2 regions of the Bacillus sp. JJ1521 genome follow, and region 2 is predicted to be linked to the other one. Evidence: predicted binding sites of a transcription regulator. Region 2 holds the regulator's gene; the other holds the start of a gene.
What was found. Region 2 encodes Rex, which represses fermentation and respiration genes when NADH is low (regulators of the CRP and FNR family bind a similar motif). Its sites were predicted from a motif close to TTGTGAAATATTTCACAA; they were not measured.

Region 1 (7,622 bases), on a different contig from region 2:
CTGAGCTTTATCTCATTCTTTCAGGACGTGTAAGGGTTAGCAAAGGAACGTCCGATGGCAGTGAATTATCCCTTCGTATTTGTAGTCAAAATGAAATTGTTGGAGAGTTAACATTATTCACAGATCAGCCGAAGTATTTATTTGATTGTCTGATTTTAGAAGATAGCGAAATTGCTGTGATTCAAAAGGATGATTTGGAACGAAAACTATTTGAAAATACAAATCTTGCATTTGAATTTATGAAATGGATGAGTGATCATTTCCGAAAAACACAAACAAAGTTTAGAGATCTTGTTCTATTAGGTAAAAAAGGAGCCTTGTATTCAACCTTAGTTCGAATGACCAATAGTTATGGGGTTCATAAGAAAAATGGTATCCTAATAGACTTACATTTAACAAATCAGGAGCTTGCCAATTTTTGTGCTACTACAAGGGAAAGTGTAAATCGAATGCTGCATGAATTACGTGCTTTAGGTGTAATTTCCGTTTATCGAGGCTTTATTACCATTCACGACTTAGCCTATATAAAAAACGAAATTCAGTGTGAGGAATGTCCAGCCAAGTATTGTAGTATAGAATAATGGTAACAAAATACAAAGACCCATGGGATGATCCCTTGGGTCTTTCTATATCAGTTAAGTGTTTTATCTTTTTTACGGAGGGCTTCCGGGATATATACACAGAATGGTTCACTTTCCATGTAATCTCCAGTCATCGCATAAGCACGAGAACGTGATCCACCACATACATGTCGGAATTCACATACTCCACATTTCCCTTTAAATTTGTCTGGATTGCGTAAGTCTTTAAATATCGGTGATTCACGATAAATTTTAGCTAAAGGAGTCTCACGCACATTTCCAGCTATTACAGGTAACAATCCACTTGGATACACATCTCCAATATGAGAAATAAAGACAAATCCGCTACCATCGTTTACGCCTTGTGGAGCCCTTCCTAGACCATCAATTTTACCCGTTTTACCCTTCATAAGAGCATCTTCATAGCGAATATGTTTTTCTGTATCCTTTGTTTCGCGCAGTTTTGATTGGATGACAACGCGACGATAATGCTGTGCAGCGGTTGTTTTAATATCAAATTTTACACGTTTGCTTAAATCATATAACCATCGGAACACTTTTTCATGCTCGACTGGAGAAATCATGTCTGTTTCTTTACCGCGACCAGTAGGCACAAGGAAAAAGACGCTCCATAATACACAATCAAGATCCTCTACTAATTTTGCCATTTCATTTAAGGCATGAACATTATATCTTGAAATTACTGTGTTAATCTGAACTGGAATCTCAAGTTCATGTAAATACTTAATAGCCCTCATCGTTAAATCAAATGAACCTTTTGTTCCACGGAAATGGTCATGAATCTCCGCGGTCGGACCATCTAAACTAAACGCCCAACGAGCTAAACCAACTTCCTTAGCTTTTTGAATTGCTTCCTTCGTAACATTTGGTGTTGCACTTGGTGTCATTGAAACACGTACGCCTTTTTTAATTGCATAATCAGCAATATCATAAACATCGGGGCGCATTAATGGGTCCCCACCTGTGAACACGAGCATTGGATTGTTCATCTCATATATTTGGTCGATTAGCTTTTTCCCCTCTTCAAAGGAAAGTTCTCGAGGGTCTCTCGTATATTGTGCTTCTGCACGGCAATGTAAACATTTTAATTGGCAAGCCCTAGTAAGCTCCCAAATGACAATAAATGGGTCTTCGTTATAGTCTCTTTCAAACATGAGGCAAACCTCCTTTGTTAATGTCCACATTTTAACACTATAAAAAAGTGAATTATGTGAGTTACATCACAGATCAAGGAGGTGTTTGAAAAAGTTCACAAATAAGGAAAAGCTCAAGTGCCCGAGAAGAACATCGACTAACAACTACCACGTCCTGTGGCAAACGTCGATGTCAGCACTTCCTCGAAAATGCCAAGCATTTTCTTCGTGCGATGATTATGCTGTCGAAGCTTTCCTTGTCCTGTGCAAGTCCGACAAGCATAAGAAAAAGCCGGCGAGAAGTATGCCTTTTATCCTTCTTGACGGATTGGCTAGACCAGAGAGGGGCTAAGTGCTGAAACTAGAAATCAATTATATGAAAAGTTAATTGAAGAAATATTATTTGAAGAAACTCAAATGTAATTGAGGGTTAACACTACAGCCACAAGTAGGTTTGGTGCCCCCAAGAGGAAAAATAAATAGGAATATCGGATTCTTTTTTTTCGGTCTTTGTTTCTTTCGGTATAGTAGTTCGCTCTTGCACGATCTCCATTTATAAAGGAATCGGACATGATTCCAGCAAGCAGGAAGCAAATAATCCCAAGTGTCCCTGAAATAACTGAAAATGTTTCAAATTGATGAGTAGACAAACCAATGAATAATAGAAGTCCAGAGGTTAATATACCTAAAACTAAGCCTACCCTCAAACACAATCCCTCCTTTTCAAAATATCTGCTATAGATATTTTATCATACTTTTCAGAAAATTATGAGTGTGCTGCGTGAATTTTACAACAAAAGCAAATGGAGGCCGGCACAATGTGAGTCACAAAGACATTGCCACTCAGACGTGGCGTTTTTAGTCTTTGTTCCTTGTATCAGTCATTGGTTTTTGTTGAATTTTTTCATATTCTGTTTGGTTGTTGATGTTTTCGAATTCCAAGCCTTGTAACTGAAGGTCTTGATTTGTTACGTATTTGACGTGGCAAGAGTCTAGCAAATGGCTCATTTTTAAATGTTGACCTTTAAGCAATTGTTCTATTTTCTTTGCAACCCTAAAATGGTAAACAGCGATTAAGGGCTGCTGTCTACCATTGATTACCGGAACGACAGCATCGATACTAGGGTCAGTTGTAAAAGTGATTAGTTGCTTAACGAGAACATCCGTCACAAAAGGAGTGTCACAAGGTAAAACAACATACCAATCCGAAACTTCTTTTTGCATAACAGTGAACATGCCTGCAAGTGGTCCATTCCCTTTAAATTTGGGTAAATCCTGAATAACTTCCACTGACGTTTGGCTCTGAAATTGACCGACTAATGCGGGATGGCTTACAATAAGAAGATTGCCCACATTCCCTTCCATTGCCTCTATTGCGTATTCATAAAAGTATTTTTGATATAGTTTGGCAAATGCTTTATGACTTCCGAATCTCCTTGATTCTCCACCAGCTAAAAGTATACCTGTGATTTTTGTTTTATTCATTTGTAACTTCCTTTTACTTTTTCTTCATAGTAGCACGATTGGAACAGTCTTCCAAACGAAACTTTTTCAACCATAAAAAAGGTGCAGGCAAATTCGTAAATTAACTTTGCATACACCTTGAGAGAGATATCGAAATCCCTGATTATTTTTTACCGATTGCAACGCGCCAAACATCCGGGCCTTGTTCAAGGTATTCCCAAGAAAATTCTTCACCGCGTTCCATCATGAATTGGTATTGGAGTGGTCGTGGATCATGGTCATTTGTAAGCTCCATGATTTCACCTGATTGTAAACTATCAAATGCTCTAAAAATGGTAGGGTGCTTATCCTTAGGTGCAAAATCTGGTGCATTTACTTTCGCTGCAAATACCATATTAACATTCCTCCTTTTGTTTTATGAGTCCATTGTATCGAGTCTAATCCAATATTGTAGTGAAACTTATCACGATGAACGTATGTTTTTTATCATATGTCTAGAAAAATATGCGATAATGAAAGTGAATTTCGAAATGCCACGTAAGCATCTTGTCATACCTCATGATTGTGGAATCTAAAGTAATTACGGGGTGAAAAGATGAAAGATTTAGTAGGTACATGTAAGGAATGTGGGAAAGACATTTATTGTTTAGACGGATTTATTAATGGTATTGTTTTAGATGATAAAAAAGGGTTACTTTGCTTTAATTGTGCGGAGGAAAAAGACGATAAAAACTAGGAGTATATTCTCCTAGTTTTTTTGTGTCCATTTTTTGAACATTGTTTTTGATTTCAATACCTATGATATAAATCACAGTTTTAATATCGTGGATTGCTACACTTAAGAAGGAGTTGCCTTTGGTACAGTTAATTTGAACAAGGAGTGAGACCGATGGGAATATCATCCATTCGTGAACAATTGAAAGGAGTTCCATTGTTTCGGGAATTAACCCCGGAAGAACTAGATCCAATTGTTGAAATTTCACAGTCACGATTATATAAACAAAAAATGTTTATTTTCATGCAAGACGATCCACTTGATCGTGTTTTTTTCATTCAATCTGGAAAGGTGAAAATTTATAAGTCTGACATGCACGGGAAGGAACAGATTGTGTCCGTACTCGAAGCAGGAGAAATGTTTCCGCATGCTGGATTTTTTAGAAAAGGTGGATATCCTGCACATGCCGAAGTGATTGAGGACTCGAATATTATTTTAACCCCCATTGATAGATTTGAAGAAATATTATTAAAGAATCCTGAGCTTTGTATTAAAATTTTTAAAGTTTTAGGTGAAAAAATCATCGACCTTCAAAAACGACTGGAGGAACAAATTCTTTTAAATACACAAGAACAAATCATTATGCTGTTACTTCGTTTATGCAGAAGTAACGGAGAAAAGATTGGCAATCGCTTCAAGCTAACTACTCAATTCACTAATCGCGAGCTTGCCAACATGATTGGTACAACACGCGAATCAGTAAGCAGGACGGTTTCAGTATTGAAAAAGAAACAGATTGTAGAAATGACCCCTGATGGATATTACCTATTAGATCACATGAAGTTACATGATGAGATATTTTAGACCAACAGAAAGTGGCGTTCTTTGTCTTTGATCTTTCGGTATTTGTGATTCACGTCACATCATTTCTCATTGAAAATGATTATCATTAGGTTATAAACGTTAATCAAGGGGGATATCAAAAATGAGTCCATTAGAATCAAAAGTTGTTGAAGTAGATGTAAGGGAAGATCTAAAAAATAAAATCGAGCCTTTTCAAAAGATTATGGAAGCAGTAAAGCCTTTGCAGGATGGAGATATTTTCATTTTACACGCACCATTTAAACCGACTCCTTTATTTCCAATTTTAAAAGCAAAAGGTTTTTCAAATGAAGCCGAGCAAATTGATAAAAGACATTGGAAGGTCACTTTTACTAAACGAGGTGACACTAATGAAATTAGATAATCGAGGTCTTGAGCCTCCTACACCAATGATGAGGACATTGAAAGCTCTCGAGAAATTAAATAAAGGCGACACGTTAACCATTATCAATGATCGGCGACCAATGTTCTTATATGAACAGTTAGATGAGCTTGGCTACAAACATACAACAGAATCTCACCCTGATGGCGGCTTTCAAATTGAAATTACGAAATAAGGAGCTGCTTGCAAATGATGCCTCAATTATCAAATGAAACTGATATAAGGCTGCCGCTCTCTTTTATTATCTTTAGTGTTATTGCCTTAATCGCATCTCAAGTCATCCTATTATTCAATGGGCATATGGTGATAGACGGGATTTTTCGAACCCCTGCCCTCCTTTCATCTGCCCATTTATTGATACTTGGATGGGCCCTAATGGTTGCAATGGGAGCTATGTACCAACTTGTGCCGGTAGCCTTTTTAACTCCGATTTGGAGTGAAAAATTTGGGTTTGTTCAATTTTGGATAACAGCAATCGGTTTTGGTGGTTTTGGAATAACTCTTTCTTTCTCGCCTAGTATTTCTATTTTTACGGGTTCACTTTCGGTTATTGGGATCTTACTGTTTCTTGTACAAATGTTTATGACGATGAAAAAACAGGCGAAGAAAAATATTCTTACCGTATTTGTAGGAAGTGCTCTAATTTGCCTACTGCTTACGATTACACTTGGAATTCTATTAATCGTCAATCTAGGGGTTGGAATAGTAAATCTAGATCATCTTGCTGTTTTGAAAAGTCATATTTTGCTTGGAGTTGCTGGATGGTTTACATTCTTAATTTTCGGATTTTCTTATAAAATGGTCCCGATGTTTTCTTTAGCACACGGCTTTTCAATGAAGCTAGCGAGATGGGTCTATATCGTATACGTAATTGGTTTTATTATTACAATTAGCAGCTTTACAGCTGAGAAATACCTATTATTACAAGCAGGTATGAGCTTACTGTTCTCAGGCTTCGCTCTTTTTTCTTACCACATTTCAACTATCATCAAGGTAAGATTAAAGAAAAAACTTGATAAACCATTTATCTTTTCATTAATTGCGATTGGTTTTGGCTTAGTGAATCATTTTTTCGGAATGATTCTTTCATTTCTTCCAGTGTATTATTATTTTTACGGTATGCTTATTTTTCTTTACCTCTTTTTGTGGATTGTTAGCAGTATTCTTGGCTATTTATATAAAATTATTCCATTTCTTTGGTGGACACACAGGTATAGCAAGCTTATTGGAAAAAGCGATGTACCGACATTAAAGCAAATGATCGATGAAAAAATAGCCATTCCGATTTTTTCAGGCTTTGTTGCAGGAAGTCTTATTGTAATTTTATCCATAGCTTCCGGGCAATTACTTATCTTTTCAATTGGCCAAAGCTTAATTGTCACTTCAACCGTTTTTTTCGGCTACACCATTATAAAGGTACTTTTTAAATAAAGGGGAGAATGATAATGGAATTAAAAGATAAAATCATTGATCAGTTAAAACAAGTGATTGACCCTGAACTGAATATTAATGTTGTTGATTTGGGACTCATATATAAAATTGATATAAAAGAAAATAATAATGTGTATATTGAAATGACACTAACTACACCTGGCTGTCCTCTTCATGATAGTATTACAAGTGGCGTGAAGCATGCAGTTGCTTACATTGAAGAGGTAAATGATGTCGAGGTATTAATGGTATGGCATCCTGCCTGGTCTCCTGAGCGCATGTCTGAAGAAGCAATGATGCAATTACGTGGTTAAGTCATTGAATTTCACTTTTTTCGTGTGTTTCGTTATACTTAAGAAAAGCGCAAGGCGCCCGCTTATCGGCGACAAGCATAAGACGAGCGCTGACAGAAGGTGCCTTTTACCTTCCGAAGCGATTGGCTTATAACCTCGAGCCGATGGCGCCTGGAGCTAGACACCTTTTAATTAAGCTATTTCTCGAAAGGAGAGTTATCAAATGGATGAAGCTTTAAAGGAAAATATAATGGGTGCACTTGAGCAAGTAGTTGACCCTGAGTTAGGGATTGATATTGTAAACTTAGGACTAGTTTATGATGTGGATATGAATGATGAAGGAGTGGCTCAAGTTTCAATGACATTAACATCAATGGGCTGCCCGCTAGCAGGTACAATTGCCATGGATGTAAAACGTGTTCTTACCGAATTACCTGAGGTAAAAGACGTAGATGTTAACATCGTTTGGAGTCCACCTTGGAACAAAGATATGATGAGCCGTTACGCTAAAATAGCTCTTGGGATAAGATAAGTTTAATTAGAAGAGAACGTGTCGATTGTGACACGTTCTTCGCTTTTATAGATGCTTTTTAAACCATTCGACTGATGCAAGCAGACCTTCTCTCGTTACTTTGTGATCAGCACGTGTATCTGCAATAAAGGATAGGTTTTCCCCTTTGCCTTTATAAAGCGGCTTAATTTCACGATAAAATCCATACG
Region 2 (23,426 bases):
CTATTTTGACTATTATATTGATTAGCTTCATGTCATTTTTTATCATGTCAGCTAAATATAATGGGGTCTCCTCTGACAAAATGAACGCAACCAACATTGCCAGAGAAGTACAAGAAGAATTCAAAGTAAATGACGAAAAAAATCTAGCTCTAAAAGACTTGATCCATTTTTCAAGAACTTCAACCGATACAGTAATTCCAAAATCTAATTATCCAAAGTTAAATTTAACGGATGACATACAAGTAAATAACGACATTCTGGCACTTACTTTTACAAGACAAAACTTTACCGTCATCGTAAAAGTGGATACAAGCGATGATGAAAATGTAGATATAACTTTATCAAAATTACATGTTCTAGTGCAAAAAGGGACAAAGGTATTGTCCGAAACCTTTACCTACTTTGAGAACTAAAAGGAGCATTAATAGATGAATAAACACCTCCGAAATAATGGTGGAATCACACTTATTGAACTTCTTGCTACATTGGCGATATTTTCAATGGTCAGCATACTAATCTATGGTGTTTTAATAAACGGAATGAACTACTCTGAAAAATCAAAGGATAATGTTTCAAGGCAGCAAGAAATGAATATTCTCGTCACTACTATTACGAAAGCCCATGAATCGTATTCATCGTATGAGATTGTCGTTGATCAGAACCCAGACGCAAATAAAATTCAGCTCATAGGAAAAGATGGATCTGGAACTGTTGTTAGTGCTGTAGATCTATCAAATGAACACTATATTTATTCATTGTACAATTCTCAGGAATCTGACGAGGTCCCTTTTTCAAATGCAACAACCATTCATACATCTCAACCTTTATACATTAAACTCATCATAAAAGACAGAAAGCAGCCAAGCCAAAAATCTGAGATAAAAACCATTATTTCCAGGTTGTAAGGAGGGGACTATGAGGAATTTAAAAAATGAACAAGGAATGACCCTTGTAGTTGTATTATTAATTCTCACCGTGATTTCCATATTAGGTTTAGCGGTAATGGGTGCTTCACTTACCAACATGAAGCAAATCAGTAAGACGGAATCAAACATTATAACAACGGATATTGCGGAAATGGGAGTTGTATATTATGAAACTCAATTAAAGTCCTTCCTAAATGAGCAATTATATAATCAAGCAAAGCAAAAAGAAATCATTATTCGCTACTTCACGAATTCAGCATCAACAGATGTATTAATTGAAAAGTTTAATCTTGAATTTCCCGTAGAATTAAATAATTTATATAAAACCAATAACACTCTTTTTACTCAATTTGGGGATCATTTTCTTCCAGAAAAGACCGTGGATGCAAATAGTTCATTTAAGATAAAAATTAACCCGAATGGGATAACGACAACTACTTGCTCCCCTCAAACACCTGCCAATTCACAATGTTATCGTATTACTTATGAAAGCTATGGTTATTATGGTGATAATCTTGAAAAGATATTGAGTGCAACATTTGATTTTTCATATTTTATCAACAGAAATAGCATAGTTATATCAACAGGTACACCGCCTCCTGTACCTTTATATGAAGACATTAAGGATTCCGTACAAGGTAAAAATTTACGTGCTTGTACAACTGCTGATTTTAAGAAAAATAACACAACGGTAGATTGTAGTTCAAATTTGGATCCAAAGGAAATTACAAGTATGAATGGAATCTCTAATTCTTTTATTGTTTTTAACAAAGGAGTCAATCTTGATCATTTGTCACATGCAGTTTCAAATTCTAAATTAATCATCCATAGTTTAGATGTAAATAACCCTACCAGAATCGGGAAGTTTAATCCAAATGGGTTTATTAATTCATCAATTGTGATTATTGGGAATGCCAAATTATATGATCAAATTATGAAACCAGTGAACTCAAGTATCTATATTACGGGCGATGCAGATTTAACGGGTTTCTCATTAAAAAATGCGACTTCCACTAAAGTATGTGTACAGGGAAAAATAACACCAGCGGACATGAGGAGTATTCCAGGGGTCTATTCAAATGATTACAATTCGACAACTTATACGAATGAGTGTATGAGGAAATCGGATACAGTCGGGAATAATTCACTTACTATAAAAGGTGAAATGATTAGTCCTCGCATAGATGAAAAATCCAATGTCACTTATTAGGAATAAAACAGCAGTTAAAGAAAAAAAGTAGTCCATAAGTTCTATGCTTTTTGTTGATAAATAATCCACAGATCCACACCTTTTGTGGAAAACTCAAATAAAGTACTGAAATAACTAATGTGCATTTGTGGGTACCTTTTGTGGATAACCCTGTTGGTATATGTGGATAATGTGGATAAGTCAGTGTATAACTCAATAAATTGTGGAAAATGGTACAAAAAATCCCCTCTAAAATGAGTTTTAGATGGGGATAACTTATTTTTATGGATAGGTGAAAGGGTCTAGTTACTCGTTTCGTGGAGGGATTCCCATTCTTCCATTAAGGCTTCAAGTGTAGCTGAAATTTTCTCGTTTTCTGCATTAATTCGTTGAACTTCCTCGTGATTTTGGTAAACTTGAGGGTCACAAAGAAGCTGTTCATTTTCTTCGGTTTTTTCCTCAAGAGAGGATATTTCAACTTCAATTTCTTCAATTCGGCGTTTTCGTTGACGCTCTTGCTTCTTTAATTCTTTTTCTTGTTCATAGGATATTTTTTCTTGGATAACTTCCCGTTTATCAGGTTTTTTCTCTTCGTTTTCGAGTCTAGCGAGTTCTTCCATTTCGAATTTCTTTTCAAGGTAGTAATCATAATCCCCAAGGTATTCTGTGAGGCCATCTGTGGATAACTCAAATACCTTCGTTGCGATACAGTTAATAAAGTATCGGTCATGAGATACAAAAAGAATGGTTCCTGGATAATCGATTAACGCATTTTCAAGTACTTCCTTACTATCAAGATCTAAGTGGTTCGTAGGCTCGTCAAGAATAAGGAAGTTTGATTTTTCCATCATCAGCTTAGCAAGAGCAAGTCTCGCTTTTTCACCACCACTTAAGGTTGAAACTATTTTTAACACATCATCCCCGGAAAACAAGAAATTCCCAAGAACAGTACGGATCTCTTTTTCGGGTTTAAGCGGGTATTCATCCCATAATTCATTTAACACCCGTTTATTTGAGGTAAGGTCGGCTTGTTGTTGGTCGTAGTAGCCAACCGTTACATGTGAACCGAAACGAATGGTCCCATTCACATGTTCAAGCTTATCGATAAGTGCTTTCAATAGAGTTGATTTTCCAATCCCATTTGGACCCACTAACGCAATACTATCTTCGCGATAAATATTGAAATTGACATTTTTGATAATGGGTTTGTCTTTTTCATAGGAAACGGAGATTTCTTTTGCACTTAACACGTCATTTCCGCTTTGTCGTTCAATGTCAAAATGGAAGGAAGCTGATTTTTCATCCCCTAATGGCCTGTCCATCAGTTCCATTCGGTCAAGCTGCTTTCGTCTACTTTGTGCACGTTTCGTTGTCGAGGCTCTGACTAAGTTTTTGGCGATGAAGTCCTTTAGTTTTTCGACTTCTTCCTGTTGTTTTTCGTATTTTTTCAGATCAAGCTCATAATTTTCAGCCTTTATTTTTAAATAGTTGCTATAGTTTCCAACATATTTGCTGCTTGTGTGTCTTGAAATCTCATAGACCTGGTTAACGACTTTGTCTAGGAAGTAACGGTCATGGGAAACAATTAAGAGTGCACCAGGATAGCCTTGGAGATATTGTTCAAGCCAGGTAAGCGTGCTAATATCGAGGTGGTTTGTCGGCTCGTCAAGAATCAATAAATCAGGCTTTGTTAGTAATAATTTACAAAGAGCGAGCCGTGTTTTTTGACCACCACTTAAGCTAGATATTTTGGTTTTATAGCTTTCTTCTGTAAAATTAAAACCATGTAAGATGGATCGAATGTCGGCTTCATATTGATAGCCGCCCTGTTCCTTAAAATCGACCTGGAGCTGATCGTATTCTTCAAGTAGCTTTTGATAATCAGTGGGATTTTCAAAAATAGATGGGTCGCCCATTTTTATTTCAAGGTTTCTTAAGTTTTTTTCAAGTTTTTGTAATGATGCAAAGACGGTAATCATTTCTTGCCAGATGGTAAGATTTGATTCAAGCCCAGTGTCCTGTGCGAGGTAATCAATTGTGACACTTTTTGGCTTAATGATTTCGCCGCCATCATGAGACATATGGCCAGCAATAATTTTTAATAGAGTGGACTTTCCGGCACCGTTTCGACCAACAATGGCAATTCGGTCACGGGTTTGTACTTCTAATTTTATATTCGATAAAATAAGATCAGCAGCAAAATACTTTTTGAGCTGATTTACTTGTAGTAAAATCATTGTTTCTCACCTCTTGTTTCTATGAACAGTGTATCTTATATTATCTAAATAGAGCAACTGCAATGATAATGTTCACAGATGTTACAAAGACAGATGTGGTAAAATAGTGTATAGTTTTAGTGGAGGTTCAAAAAGTCCGGTGAAAATGACACATCGAATTTCTTCGTTGGCTTGCTTTTCCGTGCCTCACGTATTAAATACATACGTTCCGGTACTCAAAGCTGCACCGCCTCGAACTTCTTGGTCCTTTTCATCCTCCTTTTAAACATTCAGTCATAGTGGAGGGTTCGATAAATGACATCATTTACCCATTTTAATGAGCAAGGTCGCGCTAAGATGGTAGATATTACGGAGAAATCTGATACTGTTCGTACAGCGATTGCAAAATCAAGTATTACTGTAAATAAATTGATTTATGAGCAAATAATAAATAATGAAGTGAGCAAGGGGGATGTTCTTGCTGTTTCCCAGGTTGCTGGTATTATGGCAGCTAAAAAAACATCAGAGCTAATCCCGATGTGTCATCCATTAGCATTAAAGGGAGTCGACATTCGTTTTAGTTGGACGACTCAAGATGAGTATATTTTACATATTACCGTAACAGTTAAAACAAAAGGCAGTACCGGTGTTGAGATGGAAGCGTTGACTTCCGCATCGGTTTGTGCGCTAACGGTGTATGATATGTGTAAAGCGGTTGATAAAGGGATGGTAATTGGACCAACCTATTTAGCTGAAAAGACTGGTGGAAAAAACGGTGATTTCAAAAGGCAAGTAGCGGGGGAATAAACATGAATTTAGAACAATCAAAAATACCACAAGCAACTGCCAAAAGGCTGCCACTTTATTATCGGTTTTTGAAAAATCTGCATGCCTCGGGAAAGCAAAGGGTTTCTTCTGCAGAGCTGAGTGACGCGGTTAAGGTTGATTCCGCCACGATTAGACGTGATTTTTCCTATTTTGGTGCATTGGGAAAAAAAGGGTATGGCTATAATGTCAATTATTTATTATCCTTTTTTAGTAAGACCCTTGATCAGGATGAGTTAACGAAGGTTACGTTAATCGGTGTGGGTAACTTAGGAACAGCATTTTTGCATTATAATTTTTCAAAAAATAATAATACAAAAATTGAGCTTGCGTTTGATGTGGATTATAATAAAGTAGGCAGTAGTATTGGTGGAGTAAAGGTGCATCATTTAGATGATCTTGAGAATGAATTGCCCGATGATGTAACAGTTGCCATTTTAACGGTGCCGGTTGGAGCAGCTCAGTCGATTACTGACCGCCTGGTAAATAAAGGGATTAAGGGTATCCTTAATTTTACTCCAGCAAGAATCAACGTTCCTGAACATATTCGGGTGCACCATATTGATTTAGCTGTTGAGCTACAAGCACTTGTTTATTTTTTAAAGCATTATTCAAATGATTCAAATGAAGAATAGAAATAGAATTTATAATGTAGGGAGGTGACTCACAGTGGGGAATCTTGGATTTGGTAGTATTCTATTGATCGTATTTGCAGCGTTACTAATTTTTGGACCAAGTAAGTTACCTCAATTAGGAAAAGCAGCAGGTAATACATTGCGTGAATTCAAAAACGCAACAAAAGGTTTAGCAGATGATGACGAAGATGATGTTAAGAAGAATGAAACTCATGATGTGAAGTAATGATAGGATGAGTCACATGAACGAAAAAGAAATGTCCGTTTATGATCATATTGGTGAGCTGCGAAAACGACTGATTTATGTAGTCGTTTTCTTCTTCATCGTTGCTTTAGGAAGCTTTTTTCTAGCAGAGCATGTAATTGTTTATTTGCAAAATGCGGAAGAAGCTAAAGAGCTGACAATGAATGCTTTCCGGATAACAGATCCAATTAAAATATATATGAATTTTGCATTTATTATTGCATTTGTTATCTCCTCCCCTTTTTTACTGTTTCAGCTTTGGGCCTTCATTAGTCCGGGTTTGTATGAGAGGGAAAGAAAGGTAACATTGAGTTATATCCCAGTTTCGGTAATATTGTTTTTACTAGGAATATCTTTCTCTTATTTTATTCTATTTCCATTTGTTGTGAATTTTATGACGCGGTTAGCGGTGAGCCTTGATATAAACCAGGTAATCGGGATTAATGAGTATTTTCAATTCCTGCTGCAGATAACGTTACCGTTTGGCTTTTTGTTTCAGCTGCCAGTTGTCGTAATGTTCTTAACAAGACTCGGAATCGTGACACCGATGTTTTTATCCAAAATACGAAAGTATGCGTATTTTGTCCTTTTAGTCATCGGTGGGTTAATTACGCCACCTGAGATCATCTCCCATTTAATGGTCACCGTGCCGTTATTCGGATTATATGAAATCAGTATTCTCGTATCAAGAAGTGCTTACAGGAAGGTGCTTAAAGCGGAAATGATGGCAGCGAATAGTATGGAATAATTCTGAAAAGCTGCAGTTGAAGTTAGATAATAAAAAATAACCTCCACCGGGAGGTTATTTTTTTGCGTTAGTTACTTTTTTTATTTTGCTGTGTAGGACAAACATACGGATTGCCATACCAAAGTCAAATGTTGCGATAAGTGCAAGTAGCACCGTGGAAAAGTTCCAGACAGACTGCGTTGCATTAGTAATCGCGATATACGTAAAGAATGCACCCAATAATGTGTAAAAGATGCCCATTACAAAAGGTGAAGTTCGTCTCATAAGTTAAAAGCCCCCAATAAATGTCTGTTGCAGCTTCTCAGCTTGCTTCATGATTCTTTCTATATCATCTGCAAAAATTGTCTGAACCACGACAACAAAAGTATTCATCGCTACATGGGCAAAAATCGGTACGATAATTCGCTTTGTTTGTACATAGAGGAATGCAAAGGTAAAGCCCATTGCCGTATAAATGAGGATATGAGTAAAGTCCATATGCACAACAGCGAAAATTAACGAACTAATTAAGCCTGAGATGAAAAAGTTAAATTTTTTATATAATGATCCAAAAATAATTTGTCGGAAGATAATTTCTTCAAGAATTGGACCAATTATCGATACTACGATTACAAGCAATGGTAAAGATTTTACCAAGGTCAAAATTTCTTGGGTGTTTTCAGAACCGGGCTCAATACCAAACAGATGAATTTCAATGTTTGCCGCAACCACTTGGGCTGTCATAGCCATAAACACACCTGCGATCGCCCATCCAATTGCCTCACCTTTAGAGGAACGTCGTAAGTTCTGATGTCTTTCCTTAATATCTTGTCTTAATAAATATAATACAATCGGAAGTGCGGCCACAAAACTAAAAACAGTCCAAAGTGAAATTATTGTATTTTGAGCAGCGGCTGGATCTAGGTCTTTTCCAACACCAAAATATAAGAGAAGCGGGATACCTAAAATTCCAGAGAACTGCATGATGATGTACGTTAAAATGACATACCAATATCGAGCTTTCATGAAAATCTCCTTTTTATAGATGGAATAATGAATCAGTACTAATTGTCCACCCTTTGTATTGTAACATATATTCATACTTATCCATTAGTATAATGCAAATCCAATTTTTCATTGAAGAAAATATATTAATGAATAACCATGGTTTATTTTTCTTGTTAGTAACATAGGATAGATAGGTGACGAAGAAAGTCGAATCTTTTTTCCAAATTCTATATCAAATGACTTGCAAAATAGGTAGAGATTATTTAATATAATAATTGTGTTAGCACTCGAGTTGTTTGAGTGCTAATAAGCAGACGAAACTAATATTTAAATTATTTGAGGAGGTCGTTTCACTTGTTAAAGCCATTAGGTGATCGCGTTGTTATTGAACTAGTTGAATCAGAGGAAAAAACTGCAAGCGGGATTGTATTACCAGATTCTGCAAAGGAAAAGCCACAAGAAGGTAAAGTAGTTGCTGCAGGTACAGGTCGTGTACTAGACAGTGGTGAAAGAGTAGCTTTAGAGGTTGCGGTTGGTGATCGCATTATCTTCTCAAAATATGCTGGTACTGAAGTGAAATACGAAGGTACTGAATACTTAATTTTACGTGAAAGCGACATTTTAGCTGTTATCGGTTAATTGAAAACAGCATTTATATCATAAGATTGTTAACTTTATTCAGCGAAATCCTGAATAAAGTTAAAAGCCTTCGGCGGATGCCACGATTTTTTAAAGGAAAATTTTTCGAGCAGTTAGATCGAAGACTAAAGGCGCCACCTCCTGTGGCAACGTCTTCATGACCCACATCGTGTGGGCCTAAAAATCGGGCGCAAATACGCCGCCAAGGTGCATTTGATTTAATTTATATTTTTGAGGAGGGCTTATAAATGGCAAAAGAAATTAAATTTAGTGAAGATGCTCGTCGCGCAATGCTTCGTGGTGTTGACGCATTAGCAAATGCTGTAAAAGTAACATTAGGGCCAAAAGGACGTAACGTGGTTCTTGAGAAAAAATTTGGTTCACCACTTATCACAAATGACGGTGTAACAATTGCAAAAGAAATCGAATTAGAAGATGCATTTGAAAACATGGGTGCTAAGCTTGTTGCTGAAGTTGCTAGCAAAACAAATGATGTTGCTGGTGACGGTACTACTACTGCAACAGTTCTTGCTCAAGCGATGATTCGCGAAGGCTTAAAGAACGTTACTGCTGGTGCAAACCCAATGGTAGTTCGTAAAGGTATTGAAAAAGCTGTTACAGTAGCTGTTCAAGAATTAAAAGCTATTTCACAACCAATTGAAGGTAAAGATTCTATCGCACAAGTTGCTGCTATTTCTTCAGATGACAAAGAAGTTGGCGAATTGATCGCTGAAGCAATGGAGCGCGTAGGTAACGACGGTGTTATTACAATCGAAGAATCTAAAGGATTCTCTACTGAACTTGAAGTAGTAGAAGGTATGCAATTTGACCGTGGATATGCTTCTCCATACATGGTAACTGACTCTGACAAAATGGAAGCAGTTCTTGAAAATCCATATGTGCTCATCACTGACAAAAAGATTTCTAGCATTCAAGAAATCCTACCAGTATTAGAGCAAGTGGTTCAACAAGGTAAGCCATTATTACTAATCGCTGAAGATGTTGAAGGTGAAGCTCTTGCAACTCTAGTCGTGAACAAGCTTCGTGGTACATTCAATGCAGTCGCTGTTAAAGCTCCTGGATTTGGTGACCGTCGTAAAGCAATGCTAGAAGATATTGCAATCCTAACTGGTGGTGAAGTAATCACTGAAGATTTAGGCTTAGACCTTAAATCTGCCGATATTACTCAATTAGGACGTGCTTCTAAGATTGTTGTAACAAAAGAAAATACGACAATCGTTGAAGGTGCTGGTGAATCTGATAAGATTGCATCTCGCGTAAACAATATCCGTGTTCAAATGGAAGAAACTACTTCTGAATTTGACAAAGAAAAGTTACAAGAGCGCCTTGCTAAATTAGCTGGTGGAGTTGCAGTTATCAAAGTTGGTGCTGCTACTGAAACTGAACTAAAAGAACGCAAGCTTCGTATTGAAGATGCTCTTAACGCAACTCGCGCAGCTGTTGAAGAAGGTATCGTTTCAGGTGGTGGTACTGCACTTGTGAACGTATATAACAAAGTAGCTGCTATTGAGTTAGCTGGAGACGAAGCAACTGGTGTGAACATCGTTCTTCGTGCACTAGAAGAGCCAGTTCGTCAAATCGCTCACAACGCTGGTCTTGAAGGATCTGTAGTTGTTGAACGCTTGAAAAACGAAGCACTTGGTGTTGGTTTCAACGCAGCAACTGGCGAGTGGGTAAACATGGTTGACGCTGGTATCGTTGACCCAACTAAGGTTACTCGTTCGGCACTTCAAAACGCAGCATCTGTATCAGCTATGTTCCTAACAACTGAAGCAGTAATTGCTGACATTAAAGAAGATGCTCCTGCAATGCCTGACATGAGCGGAATGGGTGGAATGGGCGGCATGATGTAATATCGGCCCAATATCCCTTGATTTATAGGGGTCTTGCCTTACACCCTTTTAGGGGTAACATTGAACCCTAATAAGGCTAAAAATTAGAGGTTTTCCATTAGTTCTTTGAACTTTTGGGAAGCCTCGTTTTTGTAAAGGAGTTTACTTGAAATTTTCTAATTCTTGTAGTAATATAATAGATAATTTTAATAATTGAATAAATTGGAGTTTTACTAGGGGATCCCTTGATAAGGGCTGAGAATAAAGTAGTTACTTTTAAACCCTCATAACCTGAACAGATTAGTATCTGCGTAGGGAAGTAGCGACTGTTTGTGCTTATGTGAATTTAGGCAACTATCGAACACACCACTTTCCTATGTCGGAAAGTGGTTTTTTTTGAGGGCGCAGCAAGTTAATAACTTACAAAGAAGGTGCTCCAATGAAGGGGAGAAGTAAATGAAGTTGATGGCTGTAACGGATCAGTCGCATTCTGTTCGTGAACTCGCATCGAAGATCATAAAAATAAAAAACAAAATTGATTTTGTCCAAATACGAGAAAAAACAAAAACCGTTAAAGAAATCATCATACTACTCCAATATTTGGAAGAGGGTGGTGTTGAAAAAGAAAAGATTATCTTAAATGATCGATTAGATATTGCCTTACTGATGGATATTCCAAATGTCCATTTTCCTGAAATAGGGCTTCCGGTTAAAATGGTCAAAGAACGTTTTCCTCATCTAACAGTTGGTCGGTCGGTCCATTCCTATGAAGGAGCTAAAGAAGCCGAAGCAAAAGGAGCAGATTATCTCTTATACGGACATTGCTATGAGACGAATAGTAAAAGGGGAAAGGCTCCAAATGGCATTGAACCCCTCATTGAGATGAAAAAGCATTTGAGTCTACCAATTTATGCAATCGGTGGAATTAAACTAGATAAAGTAAACGAATTACGAGAATTAAAAGCAGAAGGAATTGCAGTGATGTCAGGAATTTTTTCAGCAGAAAATCCGCTAGCTGCAGCAAGTCAATTTTATGAGGTGGTCCGTAATGAAAAACAGCTATGAAGTAGCAGTAATTGGGGGCGGTATTATTGGATCCTCGATTGCTTATTATTTAGCAAAGGAAAATATCGATGTAGCTGTGTTCGAGGAGAATCAGGTTGGGGCAAAAGCTACAAGTGCTGCGGCTGGCATGCTAGGGGCGCATTCTGAATGTGAGGGGGATGTTGATGTCTTTTTCCCTTTTGCAAGAAAAAGCCAGTTTGCTTATGGAAAGCTGAAAGATGAATTGTATGAATTAAGTGGAATTGACTTGGGTTATAGAAAGGGGGGCATTTTAAAGCTTGTATTTTCTGAGCAAGATAAACAAGGTTTAAAGGCGATTTTAGCCCAACCAACCGTTTCATGGCTAGCAACAGAAGAAGTGAAAAAATTAGAACGAGATGTTTCACCTCATCTGTTAGGCGCAGCCTATATTGAAGATGATGTAAACGTTTTACCGATTGGGGTTTGTCAAGCGTTTGCTAAAAGTGCTCAAATCCTTGGTGCCTCTATTCTAGAATCTACAAAGGTACTTACTGTTGAAAAACAAAATAATGTTTTCCTCCTTCAAACCACAAGGGGTGTTGTTGAAGCGAAGCATGTAGTCGTTGCCAGTGGAGTTTGGAGCGAGACCTTTTTTAGGCAGCTTGGGTTAGATCATCAAATGACTCCTGTAAAAGGGGAATGCATTTCGGTGATTGGTGAAAAAGCGGTTTTAAAGCATACCATTTTTCATGATAAATATTATGTTGTCCCAAGAAACAATGGAAAGCTTGTGATTGGCGCAACCATCAAGGAGAACGATTGGACTGATAAGGTTAGTCTAAATGGCATCGAAACACTTATAGCAAAGGCAAAAATGTTGCTGCCTACCATAGCAGATATGAAATTGGATTCAGCTTGGTCAGGATTGCGTCCCCAAACATTTGATCAAAATCCATTCATTGGCTACCATCCTGAAGACGAAGGAATTTTATTTGCGACAGGCCATTATCGAAATGGCATCCTGCTTGCTCCTGCAACTGGGCAAATGATTACGGATTTAATCTTGAAAAGAGAAGTGAAAAAAGACTGGGTGGAGGCTTTTAGAATTGACCGTCGTAAGCCGCTGACCGTTTAGGAGGTGATCCATACATGTCTATTATCGTAAACGGAAGACAGATTGACCTTCCAGAAACCATCCAAAATGTTCAAGGGTTGCTTTCCCATTACAATCTAGAAAATCGTATTGTTGTGGTTGAGGTCAATAAGGATATTGTGATGAAAAATAACTATGAAACTACAGGTCTTTCAAAAGGCGATGTAGTAGAAATCATACATTTTGTTGGAGGAGGATAAAACATGTTAAAAATAGCAGATCGAAGCTTCAGATCAAGACTCTTATTAGGTACTGGAAAATACCCATCATTTGAGATTCAGAAAAAAGCGGTTGAAGTATCAGAGGCTGAAATTCTAACCTTTGCGGTAAGAAGGATGAATATTTTTTCAGAGGAACAACCGAATTTTCTTGAACAACTGGATTTGACTAAATACACTTTACTTCCGAATACGGCTGGTGCAAAAACGGCTAAAGAAGCAGTTCGGATTGCGAAATTAGCGAAAGCCTCTGGATTATGTGACATGATCAAAGTCGAGGTAATTGGTGATGATCGTACTCTTTTACCGGATCCGATCGAAACGTTAAAAGCATCTGAAATGCTTTTAGCTGAAGGTTTTATTGTACTTCCGTATACTTCTGATGATGTGGTATTAGCTAAGCGTCTTGAGGATCTTGGAGTTCATGCCATCATGCCGGGGGCTTCCCCAATTGGTTCTGGAAAGGGAATTATTAATCCTCTTAACTTGAAGTTTATTATCGAACAGTCATCCATTCCAGTCATTGTTGATGCTGGAATCGGTTCACCTAAGGATGTAGCATTTGCCATGGAGCTTGGTGCGGATGCTGTATTACTTAATACAGCCGTTTCTGGTGCAAAAGATCCTGTGAAAATGGCGGAAGCAATGAAACTAGCATTGGAAGCGGGAAGACTAGGGTTCGAAGCTGGAAGAATTGAAGAAAAAGAGTACGCAGTGGCAAGTAGCCCAACTACAGGAATGGTGACATCTTGAACAATCGCTATTCTAGACAGGAATTATTTCTGGGAGCGACTGCGCAAGTAAAAATAAAAGAGGCAAGTGTCATCATAATTGGGGCAGGTGCATTAGGTTCTGCAAGCTCCGAAATGCTGACAAGAGCAGGAATTGGGCATCTAACGATTATTGACCGGGATTATGTGGAATGGAGCAATTTACAAAGGCAGCAATTGTATACGGAAGAAGATGTAAAAAATAAAATCCCAAAAGCAATTGCCGCGAAAAAACGTCTTGAACAAATTAATAGTGAAATCACAATTGAGGGGAACGTTGAGGATGTTCACGGACTGAATATTACTGAATTGATTAAAGGTCATTCAGTTGTCGTTGATGCTACGGATAATTTTGAAACAAGTTTAATCGTTAATGACTCAGCTGTAAAAATGGGGATCCCCTTTATTTTTGGTGCATGTGTGGGAAGCTATGGACTGACATTACCCATTATACCGGGAGAAACTCCGTGCTTGCACTGTCTTTTAAACCATCTGCCAATGGATGGAATGACATGTGATACCGTTGGGGTTATTAGTCCGATTGTTCAAGTCACCGCTGCTTATCAAGTGGCACAAGTGTTCCGACTCCTTTCGGGAGAATCGATATCACCAATTCTTCAATCGATAGATATTTGGAAAGGTGAAAATGCAGAAATCAATGTAACAAAGTTAAAAAATAAACTTTGTCCAACATGTGGTGACCAACCATCCTATCCTTTTTTACAGTTTGAAAATCAAATGAAGACGGATGTTCTCTGTGGAAGAGATGCCGTTCAGTTAAGACCAGGGCTCCCGCAAACATACTCATTGGAGGACTTAATAAAAAATGTAAAGCATCAGGTAACAAACCCTGTCTTAAATCCATATTTGCTTTCCTGTCAATTTGAAGATTATCGAATCGTTTTCTTTAAGGATGGTAGGGCGATCATCCACGGCATAAATGACGCGAAAACAGCACGAGCTATCTATAGCCGATTCATTCAATATTATTAGGATTCATTATAGGATTCACAATTCAGTTCGCATTTTGTTTAGTGCTAGATTTTTTGCTGCACATTCATAAAGAAGTGTAAGTACCTGAAGATTGGTAAGTTGGATAATATGTTTGATTTCTTTAGATATAGCTTGTCTGTTGTTTCTTGGAATAAGATTAAAAATGGGCTATACAAATAATCAATTAAGAATGATACTTGGATATGTGGACCAACAAAATGGCTAAGGAAGAAACACGTTTATCAAGAAATCATTATAAGGTCTTTAAGTTTTAAAGAGACTTTGCTCATGATTTTATGCCATCACCACTTAAATCTTCATTTACTAAAAGTAGTAATGACCAAAATTTTAAGATAAAATGCTAACATTTTGCTAACGCAAGTAAGTGAAAAACGGTAAATTCCCGTTAAAGATATTACAGCACGGATTTCCCAAAACCTTGATATACAGTATTTTTTGCACATATCGTTAAAGATATTACACACTCTCATCTTACGGGCGGCATGATGTAATAAACATCATAAATCCTTGATATATAGGGGTTTTTGAGTGGAATAAAGATAAATGCTCACTTTTTTCACAAAAACCATCTTATTAGAGAAGGTCTTTCATCAGTTTACTGAACTGGTGGGAGGCCTTTTCTTCCATATTGGCGGTCATATGAGCGTAAATATTTATGGTTGTATTGATGTATGTATGCCCTAAACGCTACTGAATCTTCTTTACTCCCACACCCGCTTCAATCAATAGAGATGTAGATGTATGTCTGAATGAATGAGGGGTAATGTTTTTATGAATACCTGCCTTTTTGAATAGACGTTTAGTCTAGTTTCTCAAACTTTTCTTAATTTCGGATGTCCATCATTTCGTACAAAGATAAAATTGTTATCAACATAAAAAAGCCCTTTTTGTAACTTCACTTCTTTTTGCCTGATTTCATGACGTTTCAACATTTTTACGAGCCTTTTCTCAAACTTAATTGTTCGGATGGAACCTGTGAATGGAAAATTAATATGAATAAGCAAACCAATAGATGCATTTACACCATATCAGGTCTATTTGGAGTTGGTTAATCTACAATTACAAAGGCACTTGTCCAGGGGGAAAATTTGCCTTAAGGGATAACAATGCTTGTGCAATCAACTTCTCACCTTCCTCTACTCCATGAGTTAGGAGAAGGTTAATGCTTAATTTCTGAAATATCTATGTTAGAAACTTTATTAGCTGAGTACTATCTTTTTTATGGCCATATCTTGACCAAAATTCAATCTCAAAACCTTTAAACCTTCTATGCTATCTGCTCTTTTAATCCATCTGTTACGTGTGATATGGATGTTAGAGTGTCCAAACCGCTTTTATTGGGGTAAGCGTGGAGATAGCCGGTCCCCTAACTCAATTTACCCATAAAATAGGCGTTTGAAGTTTAGTTATTGCCCAAACAGCTTTTGGAATTAAGAATATATTAGAAATAAAAGTTATGGGAAAAAAAGCCGAGTAGGAGGGAAAATGTGAAGGTCTTAATTTTAGCTGGAGGGTTTGGCACAAGAATAAGTGAAGAAACCCATTTAAAACCCAAACCTATGATAGAGATTGGTGATAAGCCAATCTTATGGCACATTATGAAATTGTACTCTAGTTATGGTTTTAACGACTTCATTATTTGTTTAGGGTATAAGAGCCATGTTATCAAAGAGTACTTTTTTAACTATTCCCTTTATAATTCCGATATTACCTTTGATCTTCAGAAAAAAAATAAAAGTATCATTCATAAAAACTCCGCTGAACCTTGGAAGGTCACCTTGGTTGATACAGGTTTAAACACATTGACAGGTGGTCGGATCAATAGAGTGCGGGACTATGTTGGAAATGAGCCTTTTATGGTGACGTATGGCGACGGAGTTAGCGATGTCAATATAAAAGACTTAGTTGAATTTCATCGCTCCCATGGGAAGTTAGCTACAGTAACCACTACACAGCCAGAGGGCAGGTTCGGAGTTTTGTCCTTGACTGCTGACCAAAAAGTAGAGAAGTTCCGGGAGAAGATACAAGGGGATAGCAGTTGGATAAATGCTGGCTTTATGGTATTGCAACCAGAAGTTTTTAACTACTTAAATAACGGCGACCAAACGGTATTTGAAAAGGAACCATTAGAGAACCTTGCCAAGGATGGACAATTAATGGCTTTTAAACATACTGGCTTTTGGTATCCGATGGACACTTTACGGGATAAGCGATATTTACAAGAGATTTGGGCTTCGGGTAAAGCTCCCTGGAAAACATGGGATAAAGATGATTAAGGAGTAAAATTTTTATTAGATTTCTCTAAGGTCCGAGGGAATTATGAGTTATTAATTATGGTTCTATTGGCTTCTTAGGAAGTAAGTTATTATTCGTCGAAAAACGGTACTGGGATTCAGTGCAATGCCACATCGAGAAAATGAAATTATAGAATCAAAATTAAAATATAGGTGGATAAAAATGAAGAAAGATAAAAACAATACAATTTTTCAGACAGATCTTCAGTATATATTTAATAAGCTTGGAAAGTCCGAAAAAGGAAAACTTAAGGATTCATCAATCTTAATAACCGGATGTGCCGGATTCTTAGGCTATTATTTAATGTCATTTTTATCCGAATATTCAGATGAAATTGGCATTAAAAAGATTATTGGAATTGATAATTTTAAACTTGGGAAACCAAAATGGATTGAGGATCTAAGTAAATCAAATTCAAAGATTGAACTTTATTCTTTTGATATTACTGAATTTTCATCATTTGAAACGAATAAAATTAATGATGTTGATTTTATTATCCACATGGCATCAATTGCCTCACCGACCTATTATAGAAAATATCCTCTTGAAACAGTTGATGCAAATGTATTAGGACTAAGAGGTTTGCTGGATTTTTATAAGAATAAAGACATTAAAGGGTTTTTATTTTTCTCCAGCAGTGAGGTTTATGGTGATCCATTACCGGATTATATTCCAACTTCCGAGGATTACAGAGGAAATGTGGCTATGATAGGACCGCGCGCATGCTATGATGAGGCAAAAAGATTTGGGGAGACACTTTGTTACCTATATGCCGAAAAATTCCATATGCCGATTTCTATTGTCAGACCATTTAATAATTATGGACCAGGTATGAGACTTAATGATAAGCGGGTACCGGCTGATTTTGCGAAAGCAATTATTGAAAACAAGAAGCTGGTCATGTATTCCGACGGTAAACCAACTCGAACGTTTTGTTATGTGACAGATGCAATCACTGGATATTTAAAGGCATTACTATATGAACCTTTTGACTACTTTAATATAGGTATTGATAAACCCGAAATTTCGATAAAAGAATTGGCTAGGATTTATAAAGAGGCAGGCTTAGCTATTTATGGGTTTAATCAATCAATCGAATTTAGAGAATCTGATGAACAGAGCTATTTAACACATAATCCATTAAGAAGATGTCCCGATATTACAAAGGCTAGAGAACTGTTAAAATATTCGCCTTCTATTTCTATTGATGAAGGTGTGCATCGCTTTCTAACCTTTTTGAAAGAAGGGGGGGGAATTCAGTGATTACCGTGATCGGCCTAGGCTTTGTTGGATTGACAACTGCTTTGGGGTTTAGCGATAAAGGGTATAGTGTTTACGGCTATGATATTGATCAAAAGAAAAAAGAGAAGTTAAGAAATGGGACTATTCCCTTTTATGAACCGTATCTTGATGAGAAATTAAATCAGCATTTAAACAAAGGTTTTACGATTGTTGATGATTTACAGGAAGCTGTAAATAATAGTAAAGTTATCTTTCTTTGTGTTGGAACCCCGAGTAAACCAGATGGGGGTGCATATTTAGGCTATATTTTGGATGCAATTAAAAGTATAGCTGCATATATAAAAAAGCCGAACTTTAAAGTGCTGGTTCTTAAATCGACCATTCCTCCATCAACGACAAGCGAAAGTATTAAACCGTATATAGAAAGTCTGGGTTTTAACGTTGGTGTTGATATTGGTTTAACTAATAATCCTGAGTTTTTAAGAGAAGGTTATGCCTGGGAAGATTTTATTAATCCAGATCGAATTGTTATTGGTCAGGAAGAAGATAAAAGCGGACAGATCGTGGAAAAAATGTATCAGTCATTTAATGCCCCTATCTATAGGGTTAGTTTAAATACGGCAGAATTTATTAAGTATTTATCTAACACTTTGCTAGCAACTCTTATTAGTTTTGCGAACGAACAGTCGTTGATCGCTAAATCCATTGGCGATATTGAAATAAAAAAATCCTTTCAAGTCTTGCATCTCGATAAAAGATGGTTTGGTGATCCAGCTAAAATGACATCCTATGTTTATCCGGGTTGTGGTTTTGGAGGCTATTGTCTTCCAAAGGATACTATGGCATTAGTTAACCAATCATTAAAGAATTCTTACTCACCAGAAATATTAAAAGGAACCTTAAGAGTAAATGAGACAATTAAAGAATTTGTTGTAAATGATGTGGCAGTAAAAGTAGAGGAGGATGAGTATATAGGAATTCTCGGTTTAGCATTCAAGGCAAATTCAAATGACGTAAGGGATACACCCGCAAAATCAATTATTGAAAGCTTAGTGCAAAAAGGATTTAAGAATATTATTGCCTATGACCCTATGGCCATTGAAGAGTTTAAAGAGGCTTATGGTCTTCCTATTGAATATTCACCTAGCTTAAAATCGTTACTTGAGAAAGTAAATCACGTTGTTATTTTAACAGAGTGGGATGAATTTCTATTAAATAAAGAATCAATAAAACAAAAGAATATTTTCGACTATCGTTATATATACGATTAATTAAGATGATGAAAAACTGCTTGATTACTCATGTATAGGGAAATTTCAATCTGAGATGCTCTTATCCATTACCGTTTTTCTAACCCTTTTTTGTAAATTGAAGTAGTGAGCAGTACTCCACACACGTTGAGTACTGTGAGTTGATAGAATTAATTAAATAAAAAGCAAATGGGTTATGTATCGTATTCACTTGACCATTATGGAATGGATTTTATACCCTGGCAATGTTTATGCCCAAGGTCTTGAACATCTGATGTAGAGCAGTTTCTATACCGGTACCGAGGGTTTGCAGCAGTGGAAAAAGAAAGCGCTCTCTGAACCTGCCTATTTTGTGGCGAAAAACGAGGATAAAGGAGATAAATGACTATGAGTAACCCTGCCAATTCGTTGATAGACTTTATCAAAACAAGATATCCGGAGTTATCCGGAGAGCATATTTACGAAAATAAACAGGGTTGGTCCAATCGAGTCTTTGTTATTGGCGACAGACTGATATTCCGTTTTCCGCGTACAGAAAAGGAAAAGACCTCAATGAAATTGGAACTGCGCATTTTGCCGAAGTTAAAAAAGGCACTGCCTGTAGATATTCCGGATTTCATCTATTCCTCCAGCGACTCCGATGAGATTAGGTATGTAGGGTACAAAATGATTCCTGGCATCCCACTCAAGGATATAAAATGTTTATCCGCTGCACAACGAACATTGATGGCAGAAAATTTGGGCCGTTTTCTTACAGCTCTTCATACGTTTCCGGCAGATTCTGATTTTCCACCTGCCGAACTGAAGCCAGAATATACAAAAATATATTGGGAAAATTTTTACGAAGGAATCAAGGAAAAAATATTTCCCGTGATTTCCTCTATGGAAAAGGCTAAAGTAGAGAGCTTATTTGAGGGCTTTATCATGAATCCTGAAAACTTCGTGTTTAAATGCAGCCTCATTCACGGAGATTTGGACTCGAAACACATCCTTCATGATCCGGTAAATAAACATCTTTCGGGTATCATTGATTTTGGATCGATGAAGGTTGGAGATCCCGCATATGATTTTACAGGTATTTATAAGTCCTATGGAAAGGATTTTTTCAAGAAGGTTCTTCAATCTTATAGAGTACCGATGGACAAAGCCTTTTATGACCGGATATGTAATTTTTATGTAAAATCCATTATGTTCGAAACTCTGCTTTATGCATTAGAGACTAAAAATGACAAAGTCATTAAGGTCTATCTTAAATATTTGCAGGATTTATAAAATTAGTGAAGTTTAAGGGACTATCAGAATGGAACTAAATCAGAAGAAAACTTGCCGCCTGATACCGAGCAATTATCTGATTTCGCCATACACTGGCAATTTTCAATGATAGAGGCACATCTTTCATCAATATTGTATTGAGACAATACAACAGAACGAGCTTGCCTCGTTATCTCTTCCAAAAACAGGTATCACAAGTATGTAAGGTTTTTAGTAATTAATAACAAATGCACGAAATGGATCTCACATTTCGTGCATTAATTTGTGATAGTAATTAATATATAAACTTTAGACTGGGATTGTATAAATGCATTTTTATAAAGTACTTTTAACACCAAACGATGATTTTATAGGGTACATTTTATTATAAAGCCAGCCTTTTTCCTTATTCAATTTGTTTCTGAGGCTTATTTTGGGGGATATATGTTAGCTTTCGGTATATTAGGTTAAATAGATAAACGTAAGAGAGGTCAATTAAAAATGGAGATAAAAGGGAATAAACACATTTAACTCCCTAATTCGCCCTCATTTATTGTAAAAAGAGAAATAGTCCTGTTCAGTTGTTGCTATATTTATAGTAATGTATAGCTTTTTCTCTGCTTAACTTTTCGAAAAATCCATAGGTGAAAGTATCATCAATGGACTTAACCCTCTTGATAGCTTTTTGAATTGCTTTTATATAGGGAATGTAAACATGATTTATAGTATCTTCGTTCACCCGAGAATAATAACATAAGTCAAACTCAAGCTCGTTTATTATTGCAAAACCGCTAAAATGATAAACAACCAGTTTTTGATTATTGATATATACCTCACTGTCACTAGCGTTAAATTCTGGGGTACTTTCATAATTTCCTTCATTCCATGGTCCTATATTGATTCCTGGGTTGTTTGATATTATAACACCTGAAAACAGCTCAGGCCATTTATTCAAATACTTTTGGTCTGTCCAAAGATCCTCCTCATGCCAATGAAAACACCATTCCAAACACTTCGTTCTCCACCATTCAAGGCATTGAAAAGCATTTGAATCTCTCTTAAAGCCAATTAACCCTGCCTGATATGTGCCTGAATCTTCAATATTTTTGGCAAGTCTTTGTTCGCAAATAAAAATGGAACCATCTCCCCATTGATTAAGGATCGATTTTGGATCTGAGTAGAAATATAAATCCCCGTCAATATACATTATGGAGTTAATAAAATTATAGTTATTCAGGAGATATAGGACAAAGGGGGATTTTAAAGTAAAACTATACTCATGTGATGTTCGAGACTTTTTTACGGAAAGAAGCTGCTCATCTTCGATACTCTCTAATGGAATAATGGTTACATTCTTTAAATTCATCCTTTTGAGGAATTGTTGAGAAATATCATCTAAGCAGCATATCCAGAGGTGAAAATTCTTTGCGTGCTTTTCTAAGGAGTCGTGTAGAGCTAGACCCTTTAATAAATACTCTTTTCCAATAATAGTGCAAAAATGATAGAATTCCATACTTGTATTCAATCCTCCTACCTATTTGAACTTAATCATTAGACCTTTTAATACTTTTATCTCTCCACATCCAAAGGAAATTGAATGCGTCTTTCTCACGTTTGAATCCTATTAAGCTTGTCAGATTGACTCCATACTCTTGTTGAGTATCCTGATCCATTTCGTTCTTCCAAATGAAAACAGGATTTTCCTTCCACTTACTGAATGCATTTGTCACATTAGAATTAAAACGAGCGTTCGGATCAACATATATCATATAGCGGATATTATAGTTGTTCTTTAAAATGTAAAATATCAATGGTGCTTTTAAAGTTCTACAGTATTCAGATGCATTGCGAGTATTCTTGACATTTAAAAGTTCCTGATCCTCAATATTCTTAATATCTATTAGAATTACATTTTCTAATTCCATATTAACCAGTGTATTATAGGTGATATCATCCAAGCAGCATATCCAGAGACGAAATTCGTTTGCATGCATTCTTAGAGAATTGTAAAATTCCAAGCCTTCAGACAAGTCTTTCTCACTGATGATTATACAGTAGTTATATTTGTCCTCGTATCCATCTACATTACTCGCCAGATTGAAATAATTTTTAATGATTCTACCGTTTGGAGTCTGTTTATAATAAAAATCCTTATCAATATTAGAAATGATATCCATTACCTCATTACACGCTTGGATATAAGGAACAAATATCCATTGTATAATCTGATCAGTGGGGAAATGGCCATGCGCACATAAATCAAACTCATTTCCATTAAAATATTTGAATCCATAGTAATGGAATAATAGTAGTTTATCTCCATTGATATATAGATTTTCATCTTCTTTGGTAACCGTATTTTGAGATAAAATAAACAGATTGGCGTTAATTCCAAGGTTCCCTGCAACACCAACATTATCAAACCTTGTTACCCAATCATTTACGTACATCTGGTCGCTCCATCTGCCATTTTCAGGTTTATCAAAGCACCAGTCAATCAATTTTTCTCTAAACCATTGGAGGCATCGAAGCGCATTTTGATCTCTTTTGAATCCCATAAAACCAGTATTGTAAACTCCATATATCTTACTTAACCATTCATATTCTCCTTTATATTGCTCTTCTGTTAGAAATACGGAGTAATTGCCCCACTCATCAAATATGGGTTGGGGATCTGAGAGAAAGGCTGTATCACCGTCCAACCATATAATATGGTCCAGCTCAGAAAAGTGATTTAATAGGTATAACAATATCGATGCCTTACTCGTCCAAATATATTCTTTATCATTGCGTGTACTTTTTATATTTGCCAATTCCCAATCATCATTTTCTACATCTTTCATACTTATCAGTGTTACGTTACTCAGTTCCATTTTTTCCAATAAGTATTTCACTTCATCCTGAGCACATATAATAAAGAAATGAAAGTCCTTATCATGTTTTTG

Region 1: a site for Rex is predicted at 1,840-1,857, ahead of V7147_RS14895 (TIGR04053 family radical SAM/SPASM domain-containing protein). Genes of this name have one in related genera too.

Annotation. Positions count from the first base shown of each region.
Region 1 covers NZ_JBALOX010000102.1:269-7,890, forward strand. Annotated here, with positions in the region: gene V7147_RS14890 (Crp/Fnr family transcriptional regulator) at 1-581, shown strand, start outside; gene V7147_RS14895 (TIGR04053 family radical SAM/SPASM domain-containing protein) at 632-1,756, opposite strand; gene V7147_RS14900 (DUF5316 domain-containing protein) at 2,149-2,442, opposite strand; gene V7147_RS14905 (molybdenum cofactor guanylyltransferase) at 2,594-3,220, opposite strand; gene V7147_RS14910 (DUF2249 domain-containing protein) at 3,363-3,593, opposite strand; gene V7147_RS14915 (hypothetical protein) at 3,795-3,935, shown strand; gene V7147_RS14920 (Crp/Fnr family transcriptional regulator) at 4,089-4,778, shown strand; gene V7147_RS14925 (DUF2249 domain-containing protein) at 4,900-5,160, shown strand; gene V7147_RS14930 (DUF2249 domain-containing protein) at 5,147-5,353, shown strand; gene V7147_RS14935 (hypothetical protein) at 5,368-6,609, shown strand; gene V7147_RS14940 (metal-sulfur cluster assembly factor) at 6,624-6,923, shown strand; gene V7147_RS14945 (metal-sulfur cluster assembly factor) at 7,126-7,434, shown strand; gene V7147_RS14950 (prolyl oligopeptidase family serine peptidase) at 7,480-7,622, opposite strand, start outside.
Region 2 covers NZ_JBALOX010000019.1:4,961-28,386, forward strand. Annotated here, with positions in the region: gene V7147_RS03830 (type IV pilus modification PilV family protein) at 1-413, shown strand, start outside; gene V7147_RS03835 (PulJ/GspJ family protein) at 429-905, shown strand; gene V7147_RS03840 (PilX N-terminal domain-containing pilus assembly protein) at 916-2,136, shown strand; gene V7147_RS03845 (ABC-F family ATP-binding cassette domain-containing protein) at 2,418-4,352, opposite strand; gene moaC (cyclic pyranopterin monophosphate synthase MoaC) at 4,647-5,138, shown strand; gene V7147_RS03855 (redox-sensing transcriptional repressor Rex) at 5,141-5,791, shown strand; gene V7147_RS03860 (twin-arginine translocase TatA/TatE family subunit) at 5,826-6,017, shown strand; gene tatC (twin-arginine translocase subunit TatC) at 6,034-6,783, shown strand; gene V7147_RS03870 (YdiK family protein) at 6,838-7,047, opposite strand; gene V7147_RS03875 (CPBP family intramembrane glutamic endopeptidase) at 7,051-7,788, opposite strand; gene groES (co-chaperone GroES) at 8,125-8,409, shown strand; gene groL (chaperonin GroEL) at 8,658-10,283, shown strand; TPP riboswitch at 10,488-10,597, shown strand; gene V7147_RS03890 (thiamine phosphate synthase) at 10,719-11,327, shown strand; gene thiO (glycine oxidase ThiO) at 11,311-12,423, shown strand; gene thiS (sulfur carrier protein ThiS) at 12,438-12,641, shown strand; gene V7147_RS03905 (thiazole synthase) at 12,645-13,412, shown strand; gene V7147_RS03910 (ThiF family adenylyltransferase) at 13,409-14,422, shown strand; gene V7147_RS25160 (hypothetical protein) at 15,131-15,220, opposite strand; gene rfbF (glucose-1-phosphate cytidylyltransferase) at 15,931-16,719, shown strand; gene V7147_RS03920 (NAD-dependent epimerase/dehydratase family protein) at 16,901-18,001, shown strand; gene V7147_RS03925 (UDP-glucose dehydrogenase family protein) at 17,998-19,251, shown strand; gene V7147_RS03930 (phosphotransferase family protein) at 19,618-20,502, shown strand; gene V7147_RS03935 (hypothetical protein) at 21,059-21,994, opposite strand; gene V7147_RS03940 (glycosyltransferase) at 22,026-23,426, opposite strand, start outside.